Regions from separate parts of the Psychrobacillus sp. NPDC058041 genome, predicted to be linked through region 2. Evidence: riboswitches for the same ligand, from Rfam matches in the RefSeq annotation. Region 2 holds a riboswitch; each other region holds the start of a gene.
The links. A riboswitch is a leader RNA that binds a small molecule or an ion and turns the genes downstream of it on or off. The one in region 2 is predicted to bind S-adenosylmethionine.
Positions count from the first base shown of each region.

Region 1 (4,294 bases), on a different contig from region 2:
GAAAGTTTGATAAAAATAGTACTTTTGAGGATGGCCGTTCCAAAAATCCTTTATTCCAAGGGGAAGCATTTGATCGCAATCTAGAAAAAGTAGAACAACTTCGAGTAATAGCAAATGTTAAAAACGTAGCAGTTTCAAATTTAGTTCTTGCTTGGTATTTAGCGCAGGATACAATCGATGTGATTATACCTGGAGCGAAAAAATCGGAGCAAGTATTGGATAATATAAAGACTTTAGAAGTGCAACTTAGCCTGCAAGAAATAAAAGAAATCGACCAAATCTTCCAATAATCTTTGAGAAGTTGTCTTTAAGGCATTCAATTGGCTAAAAGACAACTTTTTTATCAAGTTCCATGAATGATATGTCTCGTTCAATATTGTAATCCCTACTAAAGTTCATCTTTCTTCCATCAAATGGCAGAACAAGACCAATTTATCCTTAAGCGAGACTAAAGTATATGAAATCGCAACCAACTCTAATAAATCCGAGACCAAATTGATGAAATCGAGACTATATCACAAATCTTCCTACCTAATTAAGGGACATCCGTCATCGGACTGCCCCCGCTGAATTATTCCCACTCAAACGGTGTTTCTTGGTAAACATAATAATTCAACCAATTTGAAAATAATAAATGCGTATGAGAACGCCAAGAATTTATCGGTTGTTTCGTTGGATCATCATCTGGAAAGTAATTTTTAGGTACATCGATTTCAAGTCCTTTATTCACATCACGATTATATTCTTCTGCAAGTGTATCTGCATCGTACTCTAAATGTCCCGTGATCATTATATATTTTTTATCTTCAGAAATAACAAGGAAAACTCCTGCATCGTCTGAAGTTGCAAGAAGTATCAATCTCGAATCGTTTTGAATTTCTTCAAAAGATACTGCAGTATAACGAGAGTGCGGAGCATTAAACTCATCATTAAATCCTCGAACAAGATTGTTTGTTAGATCGGAAATTCGATGTGTATATACCCCTGAGCATTTTTGAGGCAAATCATATTTTCCAATACTATAATGATGATACAATGCAGCTTGAGCACCCCAACAAATATGTAAAACAGATGTCACGTTAGTTTTGGTCCAATCCATAATTTGAGTTATTTCTTCCCAATAATCAACATCCTCGAAAGCTAAGTGTTCAATTGGGGCTCCTGTAATGATCATTCCATCATATCGTCTGTGTTTTATTTGCTCAAAAGTAGTGTAAAAAGTATCTAAATGCGTTTTACTTACATTTTTTGATTCATGTGTTGCTGTATTTAAGAACGTTACATTTACTTGAAGTGGTGTATTTCCTAAAAGTCTTAATAATTGTAATTCTGTTCTTTCTTTTTCAGGCATCAAATTTAAAATAATGATGTTCAAGGGACGAATGTCCTGAGTGGAAGCGCGGTCCTCATCCATCACAAATATTTTTTCTTCCTTAAGCAATTCAGTAGCAGGTAACTTCTGTGGGATATTAATAGGCATCTATTTTGTCTCCTTTTCCATTTACAAAATAAAAAACCCTCTTTTCTAATGGATAAGAAAAGAGGGTTTCCTTCAAGCTCTTTGTTCTTATCTCTCAAGATCATTAACAATCTTGATGGAAGTAGCACCTTTCTGACTATGTCAGAGGTTGCTGAAGCGTCATAGGGCCATATCCCTCAACTTCTCTTAATAAGAGTATATTATTTAATTTGATAAATTAATGTTTTAACTTTATCATTTTCAGAACATTTAAGCAATAAAATTTAATAATAAAACAAATTTTTTCGATACTAATAATTCAGTAACCCTCTCAAAAAATTGAATTTATTGAGCTTCCAACCATTGTTCCATCAAGACTTCTAATTCTTTTTCTTTCGAACTTTTGATCGATAGAAGGTATTCGTATTTTGACCAGTCTTGTTCCTTATCAATTTGCTTCTTTAACAAGAGTATTTCCTCTTCCAATATCCCAATTTCTTCTTCAATCGGTCGAGCATTTAGAGGCTTAACTTTCACTAACTTTGTAGGTTCCTTTTTTTGATCTATAACTAGGGCAGCCTGCTTTAACTGCTGCTCCTCCCATTTTACACGCGCCCATTTGTAAGGCCCTTCAAAAGTTATAAGTTGACCTTGATCTAGCCAAGCAGTTCTAGGAAATAATTTATTTAAAAAGTATCGATCGTGAGAAACTGCTAATATTGTTCCTTGAAAGTCATCTAAAGCATCCTCTAAAACTTCTCTTGAATCTATATCCAGATGATTCGTAGGTTCATCCAACATTAATAAGTTGATATCTTGATGCATAAGTTGAGCGAGTCGCAGGCGCATTCTCTCTCCCCCACTCAAATCACCTACTCTTTTAAATACATCTGGACCGTAAAACATAAACTTAGCAAGTATGTGACGAGCATCTCCCTCTAAAACATTTACTTCACTTCGAAATACATCAATTAGCTTTGCTTTGGGATTCATTATTTCAAAGTGCTGAGACAGAAATCCAACTCGGACATTACTACCTAGACGAACCTTTCCTGAATCAACCGGTAATTCTTGTAAAAGTGACTTTAAAATCGTAGATTTCCCTGTACCATTTCGTCCAACAATGGCAACACGTTCTTTCCAATACACGTTTAAATTAGCATCTTGAAGCAGCACTTTTTCTCCATATTTTTTCGATACTTGCTCCATGATGACCACTTCTTTCCCACTTCTAGGAGCGGCTTCAAACGATAAGCTCATCTTTTTAGGATCTATAAGTGGTTTTCTTACCTTCACCATTCTTTCTAATGCCCGTTCCATATTTCTTGCTTGTCTATGAAGTCCAGCGTTTGGCGGCACAGCTTCGTTTGCCCATATTTTTAATCGTTTAATTGCTTCTTTCATTTTCTTAATCTTTTTTTGTTGCTCTTCATATTGCTGAAACTCGCGCATTAATGCATCTTCTTTTTCGATAATAAAAGATGAATAATTCCCGTGATATAACTTTATTTCTCCATCCTCCAAGTCAGCAACTTTAGTCACAACTTGATCTAGAAAGTATCGATCATGTGAAATAATAACTACTGTACCCGAATAGGAAACTAAATATTGTTCTAACCATTCCACTGCAAATAAATCTAGATGGTTCGTAGGCTCATCTAATAACAACAAGTCAGGTTTCGTTAATAAGAGCTTACCTAGCATTATTTTGGTCTGTTCCCCACCACTTAATGTCATAAATGATTGATGCACAAAGGAGGATAATTGTAAACCCTCTATGACTTTGTTGATTTCCGAATCAATCGCATAACCATTACGATTAGTGAACTCCTCCTGAATTTCTCCGTATTTTTGAAGTAATTTCTCTAACTCCTTAGGGTCGTCGGTGGATAGCTTTCCTTCAAGTTCTTTCATCTTAGTTTGTAATTCTATTAGTTCCTCAAATGCTGAATTTAATACATCGATGCCGGACACGTCTTCTGAAAATGATGGTATTTGAGCTAAATAACCAATTTTCGTTCCTTTTTTGAAGTGAATACTACCCACATCTGGCATTTCTAAACCAGTTATTAACGTAAGTAGCGTTGTTTTACCACTACCATTACGCCCTACAATCCCTAATTTATCTCCAGTTTTGATAGATAATGATAAATTTTCAAAAATCGTGTTTCCTCCAAGCATTTTACTAACTTCTTGTATTGTACATATCATATTTTCCGCTTCCTCTCATCTCTGATTTAGCTGGAAGCATTTTTCTGCAAAGAAAAAAGACTGCATATAAGCAGTCTTCTCCTAAAATTGTGGTTCAGAAAGAATGGCTTATCAGCTGTGAATTACATTAAATTGTCTAAAAAAGAACAGACTAGTCCCGTTAGGCTCAATTTCATGAGTAATCGCACAAGACGTGGATAAAAATTCCAATATAAATCCATGTGCATTCACAGTGTTTTTCATTCTTTCTTCACCTCCGTTCACTAAGTTGAGAATATTTTATCATATCTTTTATTTTATGCCAAATAAATTTTTCCTTATTTATCTAATAGGTGGTCATTATTTTCATTCTTATCTGGAATTCCAACATCATTTTTCATATCCACTTTTTTATTACCTGTATTTGGAACAGCATTTGGACTTGCATCACCATTAATTTGGGTTTGGGTATTAGGCGGTCCATTAGAATTTCTATTGAAACCACAAGCAGTTAAGCTAAGCAATATGAAAACTAAGAGTACTGCAAATAACTTTTTCATAATATCTCTCCTCATTTTCCATTAGATTGCTCTTTTTTTATCGTATTATCCATAAGAAAAACCAGGCAAAATGACGCCCGGTTCT
Region 1 covers NZ_JBHVRO010000002.1:271,529-275,822, reverse strand. The annotation lists gene ACFVR1_RS03875 (aldo/keto reductase) at 1-290, shown strand, start outside; gene metA (homoserine O-acetyltransferase MetA) at 572-1,480, opposite strand; SAM riboswitch class I at 1,565-1,676, opposite strand; gene abc-f (ribosomal protection-like ABC-F family protein) at 1,805-3,670, opposite strand; gene ACFVR1_RS03860 (RAxF-45 family protein) at 3,782-3,913, opposite strand; gene ACFVR1_RS03855 (hypothetical protein) at 3,988-4,209, opposite strand.
Region 1: it holds a riboswitch for S-adenosylmethionine, as region 2 does, so the genes downstream of both, metA (homoserine O-acetyltransferase MetA) here and metK (methionine adenosyltransferase) in region 2, are expected to answer to the same signal.

Region 2 (4,294 bases):
ATTTGTCTTTAACGAAATATTTAATGAAAATGAACAACAATCTGCTACCGAACTACAACTAGATTTAACCCAACCTACATTCTTCGAAAAACAAGGTTTATTTTATCTACTTGGAGTAACGTTGGGTGACTCCCAATCAAAAGTAGTAGAACACTTAGGTAAAAATTATACAATAGATGATTACGAGGATGGTAGTGGGGCGGACTTCATATTGGATTATGATGGTAATGTGAGATTCTATTTTTATCAGGACAAATTAGATAAAATACTATTCATGAAAGCAGATGAAAGTTACTTTGACAAATTATTTAATGATTACGATGGATTTAAATTCACTACTTCTTCCAGTATAGATGATAACGATCGTTATTTTTACTCGAAAGAGACTGGTCAACTTTTAAAAGCAACGATCATTCCAGACGGAAATCTTTACTTATATCTTCTGAGGGGAGGCAAGGATCTCTTGGAGAATCCGGATTTCCCAAAAATAGAACAGATTTTAGATTAGTTTTGGGAATTAGAAAAAGCATCGTTAGGTAAGTGAATTAATATATGGAAGCTGCCCTTCATAGTTGGCATCTTTCTCTTGAGTCATGGTATTTTCTTATCTTTTAAAAATTATAAAAGCGATACATTCCTATATTTCTCTAGGAATGTATCGCTTTTTTGATAAGGGAATCTTTCAATACCAGCCGTTTTTATGGCAGCTTTTTCTAATTATAAACCTGCTTTTTGTCTTAACTCTTCTGCTTTATCTGTTTTTTCCCAAGGTGCGTCGATGTCTGTACGGCCAAAATGTCCGTAAGCAGCAGTTTGTTTGTAGATTGGGCGACGAAGATCTAGCATTTTAATAATACCAGCTGGGCGAAGGTCAAATAATTCACGAATATGTGAAACTAATTGAGCTTCTTCTACTTTTCCAGTTCCAAATGTGTCTACTGCGATAGAAACCGGTTGTGCAACACCGATTGCATATGCAAGCTGAACTTCACAACGATCAGCAATTCCTGCTGCAACAATATTTTTTGCAACATAGCGAGCAGCGTATGCAGCTGAACGGTCAACTTTTGTAGGATCTTTACCAGAGAATGCTCCTCCGCCATGACGTGCATAACCACCGTAAGTATCTACGATAATTTTACGTCCTGTTAAGCCCGCATCTCCTTGTGGTCCACCAATTACAAAGCGACCAGTTGGATTAATAAAATATTTTGTATTTTCATCGATCAAATCAGCAGGAACAATAGGATTGATCACTACTTCTTTTAAATCTTTTTGGATTTGTTCTAATGTAACTTCCGGATGATGCTGAGTTGAGATAACAATCGTATCAATATGGACAGGATTATTATTTTCGTCATACTCCACTGTAACTTGTGTTTTACCATCTGGACGTAAATAATCTAGCGTTTCATCCTTACGAACTTCCGCTAAACGACGAGCCAATTTATGAGCTAAACTAATTGGAAGTGGCATAAGTTCTGGTGTTTCATTACATGCGTAACCAAACATTAAACCTTGGTCCCCTGCTCCAATTGCTTCAATGTCCGAATCAGTCATAGATCCTTCACGAGCTTCTAAAGCTTGGTCAACCCCTTGCGCAATGTCAGCTGACTGTTCATCGATTGCAGTTAATACTGCAGAAGTTTCAGAGTCAAAGCCATATTTTGCACGAGTATATCCTATTTCTTGTACAGTAGAACGAACTACTTTCGGTATGTCTACATATGTAGATGTTGTTATTTCACCTGCAACCAATACAAGACCAGTTGTCACGGTTGTTTCACAAGCAACACGTGCATTTGGATCTTCTGCTAGAATTGCGTCAAGAATTGCATCTGAAATTTGGTCACAAATTTTATCTGGATGCCCTTCAGTAACTGATTCAGATGTAAATAATCTGCGTTGTGTCATAAAAAATTCCTCCTATATCCTGCGAGATTTCTCTCAAGAATTGATACGGTACTCATTCCCATGTCAAGCCATTCAATCAAATAGATTAAACTTGAAGCCGTTTCGGACTTGGCACACAAGGATAAAGGGCGATGTCATAAAAAAAACCTTCCACTCACGTATCTTACACATGAGGAAAGGCTATTAATTTCATAAGCACCTTTCACTCTTATCAATCAAGGAATCTCACCTTGTCTCAGGTTGGGCACCTTTGTAACAAAACAAATATTACAGGTTGCCGGGTTTCATAGGGCCTGACCCCTCCACCAGCTCGGGATAAGAGTATCCGTTCAATTTATCATCATACTTAAGTTGCATTCAGAAGTCAACACATTTTTGTTGACGATTTATTCACAAATAATAAAAATAATCAATTCATTAGTGTAGACTATTAAGTTAAATGTGTTATACTATTTCACATATGAAAGTCATCTCCCTGTTTATATAAGGGAAAATAATTAAAAGGATGGTAAATACAATATGAATTCAATCGATACTGTGAATGAACTGAACGAATTGTTATCTGGTGCTAATGTTAACATTCAATTATCAGTACCGCAACTTGTAGAAAAAGCAACATCAAGAGGCGAAGCTGTTTTAACTTCTACGGGAGCCGTGAAAGCAGAAACAGGTAAATATACAGGTCGTTCTCCACAAGATAAATACATCGTTGATGAGCCTATATCTAGAGACAAAATCGATTGGGGTTCCGTAAACCAACCAATTTCTTCTGAAATTTTCGAATCACTATATAAAAAAGTAACGAAATACCTTGCTGAGCAAGATGAATTATTCGTATTTAAAGGATTTGCTGGTGCTGATAAAGATTCTCGTCTAGGTATTCAAGTAATAAATGAATATGCATGGCATAACTTGTTTGCTCATCAATTATTTATCCGCCCATCAGAGGAAGAGCTTGCAAACCATTCATCTGACTTTACAATCATAAGTGCTCCAAATTTTAAAGCAGATCCAACAGTAGATGGAACAAAAACAGAAACTTTTATTATCGTTTCAATGGAGAAACGCATCGTATTAATCGGTGGTACTGAATATGCTGGAGAAATGAAAAAATCTATTTTCTCTATTATGAACTACTTACTTCCTGAACAAAACATTTTACCTATGCACTGTTCAGCAAACGTTGGAGAAGAAGGCGACGTTGCATTATTCTTCGGTCTTTCTGGAACAGGAAAAACAACTCTTTCTGCAGACGCTGGTCGTAAGTTAATTGGTGATGACGAACATGGTTGGTCTGATAATGGCGTATTTAATATCGAAGGTGGATGTTACGCAAAATGTATCGATTTAACTCGTGAAAACGAACCACAAATCTATGATGCAATCACATTTGGTACTGTATTAGAAAACGTTGTTGTTGATGCGGAAACTCGCGTTGCAAACTATGCTGATAATTCATTAACAGAAAATACACGTGCAGCTTACCCAATTCAAAATATCGAAAATATTGTGGATCCTTCTGTTGCAGGTCATCCAAATACGATCGTATTCTTAACTGCTGATGCTTTTGGCGTATTGCCTCCAATCAGCAAATTGACAAAAGAACAAGCTATGTACCACTTCTTAAGTGGATTTACATCTAAATTAGCGGGTACTGAACGTGGAATTACATCTCCACAACCAGCATTCTCAACTTGCTTTGGTTCACCTTTCCTTCCACTTCATGCAACTGTTTACGCAGAAATGCTTGGAAAGAAAATTGACGAGCATGGTGCACAAGTATTCTTAGTTAACACTGGATGGACTGGTGGAGAATATGGCGTTGGTAGTCGTATGAAGCTTTCTTACACACGTACAATGGTTCGTGCTGCAATTGACGGTAAACTAAACGATGTAGAAACTGAAACAGATGCAGTATTTGGTTTAGCTATTCCAAAACAAGTAGAAGGCGTTCCTTCTGAAGTATTAATTCCACGTAATGCTTGGACAGACAAAGCAGCATACGATAAAAAAGCAACTGAACTAGCAAAAGCTTTCCATGAGAACTTTAAAAAATTCGGTACCGTATCTGAAGATATTACACTTAAAGGCGGACCAGTAGCTTTATAAAGTAAAAGAGGATGTCCCATTAATATGGTGACATCCTCTTTTTTAATCTGCATTTTCATCATAATAATGTGTTGTGATAGATGATGGAAAGATTGAAATAAACTTTTTGGCTTTTTCTTCGTCCGTTTTATATAAAATTATTTCTGACCCATAATGACCCACTTCTAATAGCTCGTCTCCATTTATATTAAAAAACATCGTGAACCATTTTAGCCCACCTTTAGGATCTATAGAATCATTTCTAAAGTAAGTACGATTTTCATCGCTCAAA
Region 2 covers NZ_JBHVRO010000012.1:86,734-91,027, forward strand. The annotation lists gene ACFVR1_RS16835 (hypothetical protein) at 1-508, shown strand, start outside; gene metK (methionine adenosyltransferase) at 718-1,914, opposite strand; SAM riboswitch class I at 2,120-2,236, opposite strand; gene pckA (phosphoenolpyruvate carboxykinase (ATP)) at 2,434-4,023, shown strand; gene ACFVR1_RS16850 (hypothetical protein) at 4,066-4,294, opposite strand, start outside.

Region 3 (4,294 bases), on a different contig from region 2:
TGCTCCTTTAATAATATCAAATGCATAATAAGGTAAATTTAAAATGGTTAAACCGTTAAGCAAAATGTGTTCATGATATCGCTCCTTTTTCTATACCCAATATTTTAGGAATGTTTTTATTGTATTCTGGATAAATGATTCCTTTTTCCGTAATAATTGCTGTAATATATTTGCCTGGTGTGACATCGAAAGCAGGATTAAATACTTTTGTATTTGGTGGAGCCACTTGCTTCCCTGCAACATGTGTTATTTCTTCTGCTGGACGCTCTTCAATCCGTATTTCCTTACCGTATTGAATCGTCAAATCAAAAGTAGAGGAAGGAGCAGCAACATAAAATGGAATGTTAAATGCATGTGCTAGTAAAGCTAAATTAAGTGTTCCAATTTTATTAGCTGTATCGCCGTTTGCCACGATTCGGTCTGCGCCAACAATAATTGCTTCAATACCTTTTGCACCGATTGTATGCGCAGCCATGCTATCTGTTATAAGTGTGACATCTACACCAGATTGCTGAAGTTCCCAAACGGTAAGTCGTGAACCTTGAAATACCGGTCTAGTTTCACAAGCGAATACCTGAAACTGTTTTCCTTGTTCGCTTCCTAGATGAAATGGGGCTAGTGCAGTTCCATATTTCGCGGTTGCAATGGATCCTGCGTTACAAATGGTCATAACTCTCGTATGGTTTCCAAGCAAAGACAGTGCAAATTCTCCAATATTTCGGCATGAAGCTTCATCTTCTTTGTAAATATTTACAGCTTCCTCTAAGAGACGATTTTTCGCTTCTTGTATAGTTACAGTCTGTTGAACAGTGCTACGTAAACGTTCTAAAGCCCAAACTAAATTGACTGCAGTAGGTCTTGAATCCCCTAAATACATGGCGTCTTTTTTTAGTTGTTCTTGAAATTCTTCCAACGTATTTGTTTCATAGTGCTGAGCTGCCTTAGCTAAACCGTATGCAGCTGTAATACCAATGGCAGGTGCACCTCTTACTTTTAATGTGATAATTGCGTCATACACATCTTTTAGAGTTTCTAGTGTTACATATTCAATTTCAAGCGGTAACTTCTGCTGATCTAAAATTCTTAGCTCCTCATTGTTCCACTCAATTGATAGCGGAATACTCATTTGTGGTTCTCCTCCAATAACGAGATTACTGCCTGAATAGAATGTAAATCATAACGTTTTAAAATAAGTGCCTCTCCTACTTGTAATGCTTGTTTTTTGAAATCAAGTCGTTGTTCTTCGTCTGCAATCGCATCCAAATCCTTTACATGAGCTAAACCAATTGTTCTTCGAATTAATTCACAACCAGCAAAACCAAGTGTATCGTGGAAAACTTTCTCCAAAACATATTCTTCAAATCCCTTCGTATTCTTATATGTTTCAATACCTTTTGATTTCCATAGGATAGAAAAATTCGATGAAAATACTTCCCAGGTTTGTTCGATATGTTGAACAATAGTATTTCGCGCTTCTGCTTCTCTAGTAATAGATTGAACGATTAAGTTTGCTAAAAATATCCCGATATCAAATCCAATAGGACCATAAAAAGCAAACTCAGGATCAATTACCTTCGTTTCTGTTTCACTAGCAAAAATACTTCCCGTATGTAAATCACCATGAAGCAAAGCTTCTGCTTCCGTCATAAAACTTCTCTTCAATTTTGCAACTTCAAGCTTTAAAATTTCATTGTTCCAAATTGCCTCAACCTCTGCTCTTAACGAAGGTTCAAAATCATTTGTTTCATGATCAAAAAATGGATCCGTAAAAATAAGCTCTTCCGTAATTTTACATAGCTCTGGGTTTGAAAACTCGGAAACTAACCTCTTTTTTTCAAATGGATGTAATGCAAAATCTGATGTGTGAAACAGTGTTTGAGCAAGATACTCACCAATATCCTTCGAGAGCTTTGGATAGGGTTCAAGTTGGATTAATCCTTCACGTGCAATTTTTAGATGGGATAGATCCTCCATAACTGTAATTGCAAGCTCTTCATCGGTAGCATATACAACTGGAACAAGATCCGCTGCAAATTCAAACTGTTTTTTTAACGCATTTGCTTCAATGATTGCACGCTTTAATGTGAGTGGCCAGCTTTCACCAACTACTTTTGCATATGGCAATGCCTGTTTGAGGATTAAACTTTTGTCACCGTTAGATTCCTTAATGTGAAATACATAATTCAAATTGCCGTCACCAATTTCACTGCAACTTAACTCAGCGTCTTCTGAGAAAAAGTTTAGTCCTTTTGCATATAAAATCGCACGCTCTTCAGTTAACGATTCATATTGTCTCTTCGTAGCTATTGTCATTGTTCTCTACCTTTCCCTTACAAAATAAAAAGCCTCTTTCCAAAGAAAGAGGCGCAGAATAAGAGAACTCTCGCCTCTTATCTTTCAGAAAGTTACCTTTCTGATGGAATTAGCACCGTGCCTTACGAGATTTTTCATCTCGGCGCGAAAAGCGCCCCGTCTCACAACGGTATTACGGTCGGTTGCTGGGCTTCATAGGGCCATTACCCTCTGCCTGCTCTTGATAAGAGTGCTGTTACATACAACTTTATGCTATTTGAAATGAATCCTAACATATTAAAAAAAGAACTGTCAATCTTTTTTTAATACAATAAACTTTCTAAAAACTGTATTGACAATTTTCTAAGAGCGTGAAATAATCGTAATTAATTTGACAATACAAAGTGAAACCAATTGAATAAATTATTCTTATTTAGAGCAGGTGGAGGGACAAGCCCTATGATACCCGGCAACCGGTCCGATTATTGGAAACGGTGCTAATTCTTGCAGTCATTTGACTGAGAAATAAGAAGTCGTTATACATTAACCTCTTCTTATTTGAAGAGGTTTTTATTTTATTTTAAAGGAATGTGATGACAAATGAGTGGAGTATCAGCTCTCTATCAGGTGTATGGGAAGCCAGGTTCTTTTGAAAAAAGAGCAGATGGTATTGCACTTGGTTTAACTATAGGATCTTGGACGGATTTACCATTGATAGAACAAGAACAATTAAAAAAACATAAAGGTCATGTTGTTTCGATTAATGAATTCGAACATACTTTTCATCCGCTAAAACCAGATCAAATCAAAGCTGAAATAAAAATTAACTATCCTAATGCAAACTTCTCAGCTGATTTACCTGCCATTTTAACGACTGTATTTGGCAAACTATCGCTAGATGGTGAAGTGAAGCTTCTAGATTTAGAATTTTCTCCAGAACTTTTAGATCAGTTTCCCGGACCAAGGTTTGGAATTGAAAGCATCCGTGACCAACTGGAAGTGTATAATCGTCCACTTATCATGAGTATATTCAAAGGAGTAATTGGTCGAGATATTCATTACTTAGCAGAACAGCTTCGACATCAAGCACTCGGTGGAGTCGATCTCGTCAAAGATGATGAAATCCTTTTTGAAAATCCACTCACTCCTTTTGAGAAACGGATTACAACTGCAAAAAAAGTATTGCAGGAAGTGTATGAAGAGACTGGACATCGGACTCTTTATGCTGTTAATTTATCTGGTCGAACATCCCAATTAAAAGCAAAAGCACAAAAAGCAAAGGAACTTGGGGCAGATGCTCTATTATTAAATGTTCATGCATATGGACTGGATGTACTTCAAGAGTTAGTAGAAGATGATAATATCCAACTGCCTTTTATGGCTCATCCTGCTTATAGTGGGGCATTCACTTCTTCCTCATTTTACGGGGTTGCAACTCCACTTCTACTTGGAAAATTGACACGATATGCGGGGGCAGATTTTTCGTTATTCCCTTCACCTTATGGAAGTGTTGCGCTTGAAAAAACAGCTGCACTTTCATTGGGCGAAGAATTGACGAAAATAAGTACAGTAAAACGAACTTTCCCTGTTCCATCTGCAGGTATTCATCCTGGTTTAGTCCCTCTATTAATCGAGGATTATGGATTTGATAGCATTATTAATGCTGGCGGAGGAGTACATGGTCATCCAGCCGGTGCAACAGGAGGAGGGCTAGCTTTTAGGCAAGCCGTGACGGCTGTACTTGAAGGAATCCCTCTTAAAGAAGCAGCACAACAATACTCCGAATTAAAAACAGCATTGGATTTATGGGGGTAAGAATATGAATAAGCTTGTTATCTTTTGTGACTTTGATGGCACTATTACGAACCAAGACAATATTATCTCTATCATGAAAAAATTTGCTCCTCCTGAATATTTGCCGATTAAGGAAAATATTTTAGGACAAAGACAGTCTATTCGTGAAGGTGTAGCAGAAATGTTTGATCTTTTGCCTGTTTCCTTA
Region 3 covers NZ_JBHVRO010000007.1:81,116-85,409, reverse strand. The annotation lists partial or broken gene ACFVR1_RS12505 (ABC transporter permease) at 1-66, opposite strand, end outside; gene mtnA (S-methyl-5-thioribose-1-phosphate isomerase) at 71-1,126, opposite strand; gene mtnK (S-methyl-5-thioribose kinase) at 1,123-2,313, opposite strand; SAM riboswitch class I at 2,388-2,543, opposite strand; SAM riboswitch class I at 2,719-2,824, shown strand; gene mtnW (2,3-diketo-5-methylthiopentyl-1-phosphate enolase) at 2,893-4,107, shown strand; gene ACFVR1_RS12485 (2-hydroxy-3-keto-5-methylthiopentenyl-1-phosphate phosphatase) at 4,112-4,294, shown strand, end outside.
Region 3: it holds a riboswitch for S-adenosylmethionine, as region 2 does, so the genes downstream of both, mtnK (S-methyl-5-thioribose kinase) here and metK (methionine adenosyltransferase) in region 2, are expected to answer to the same signal.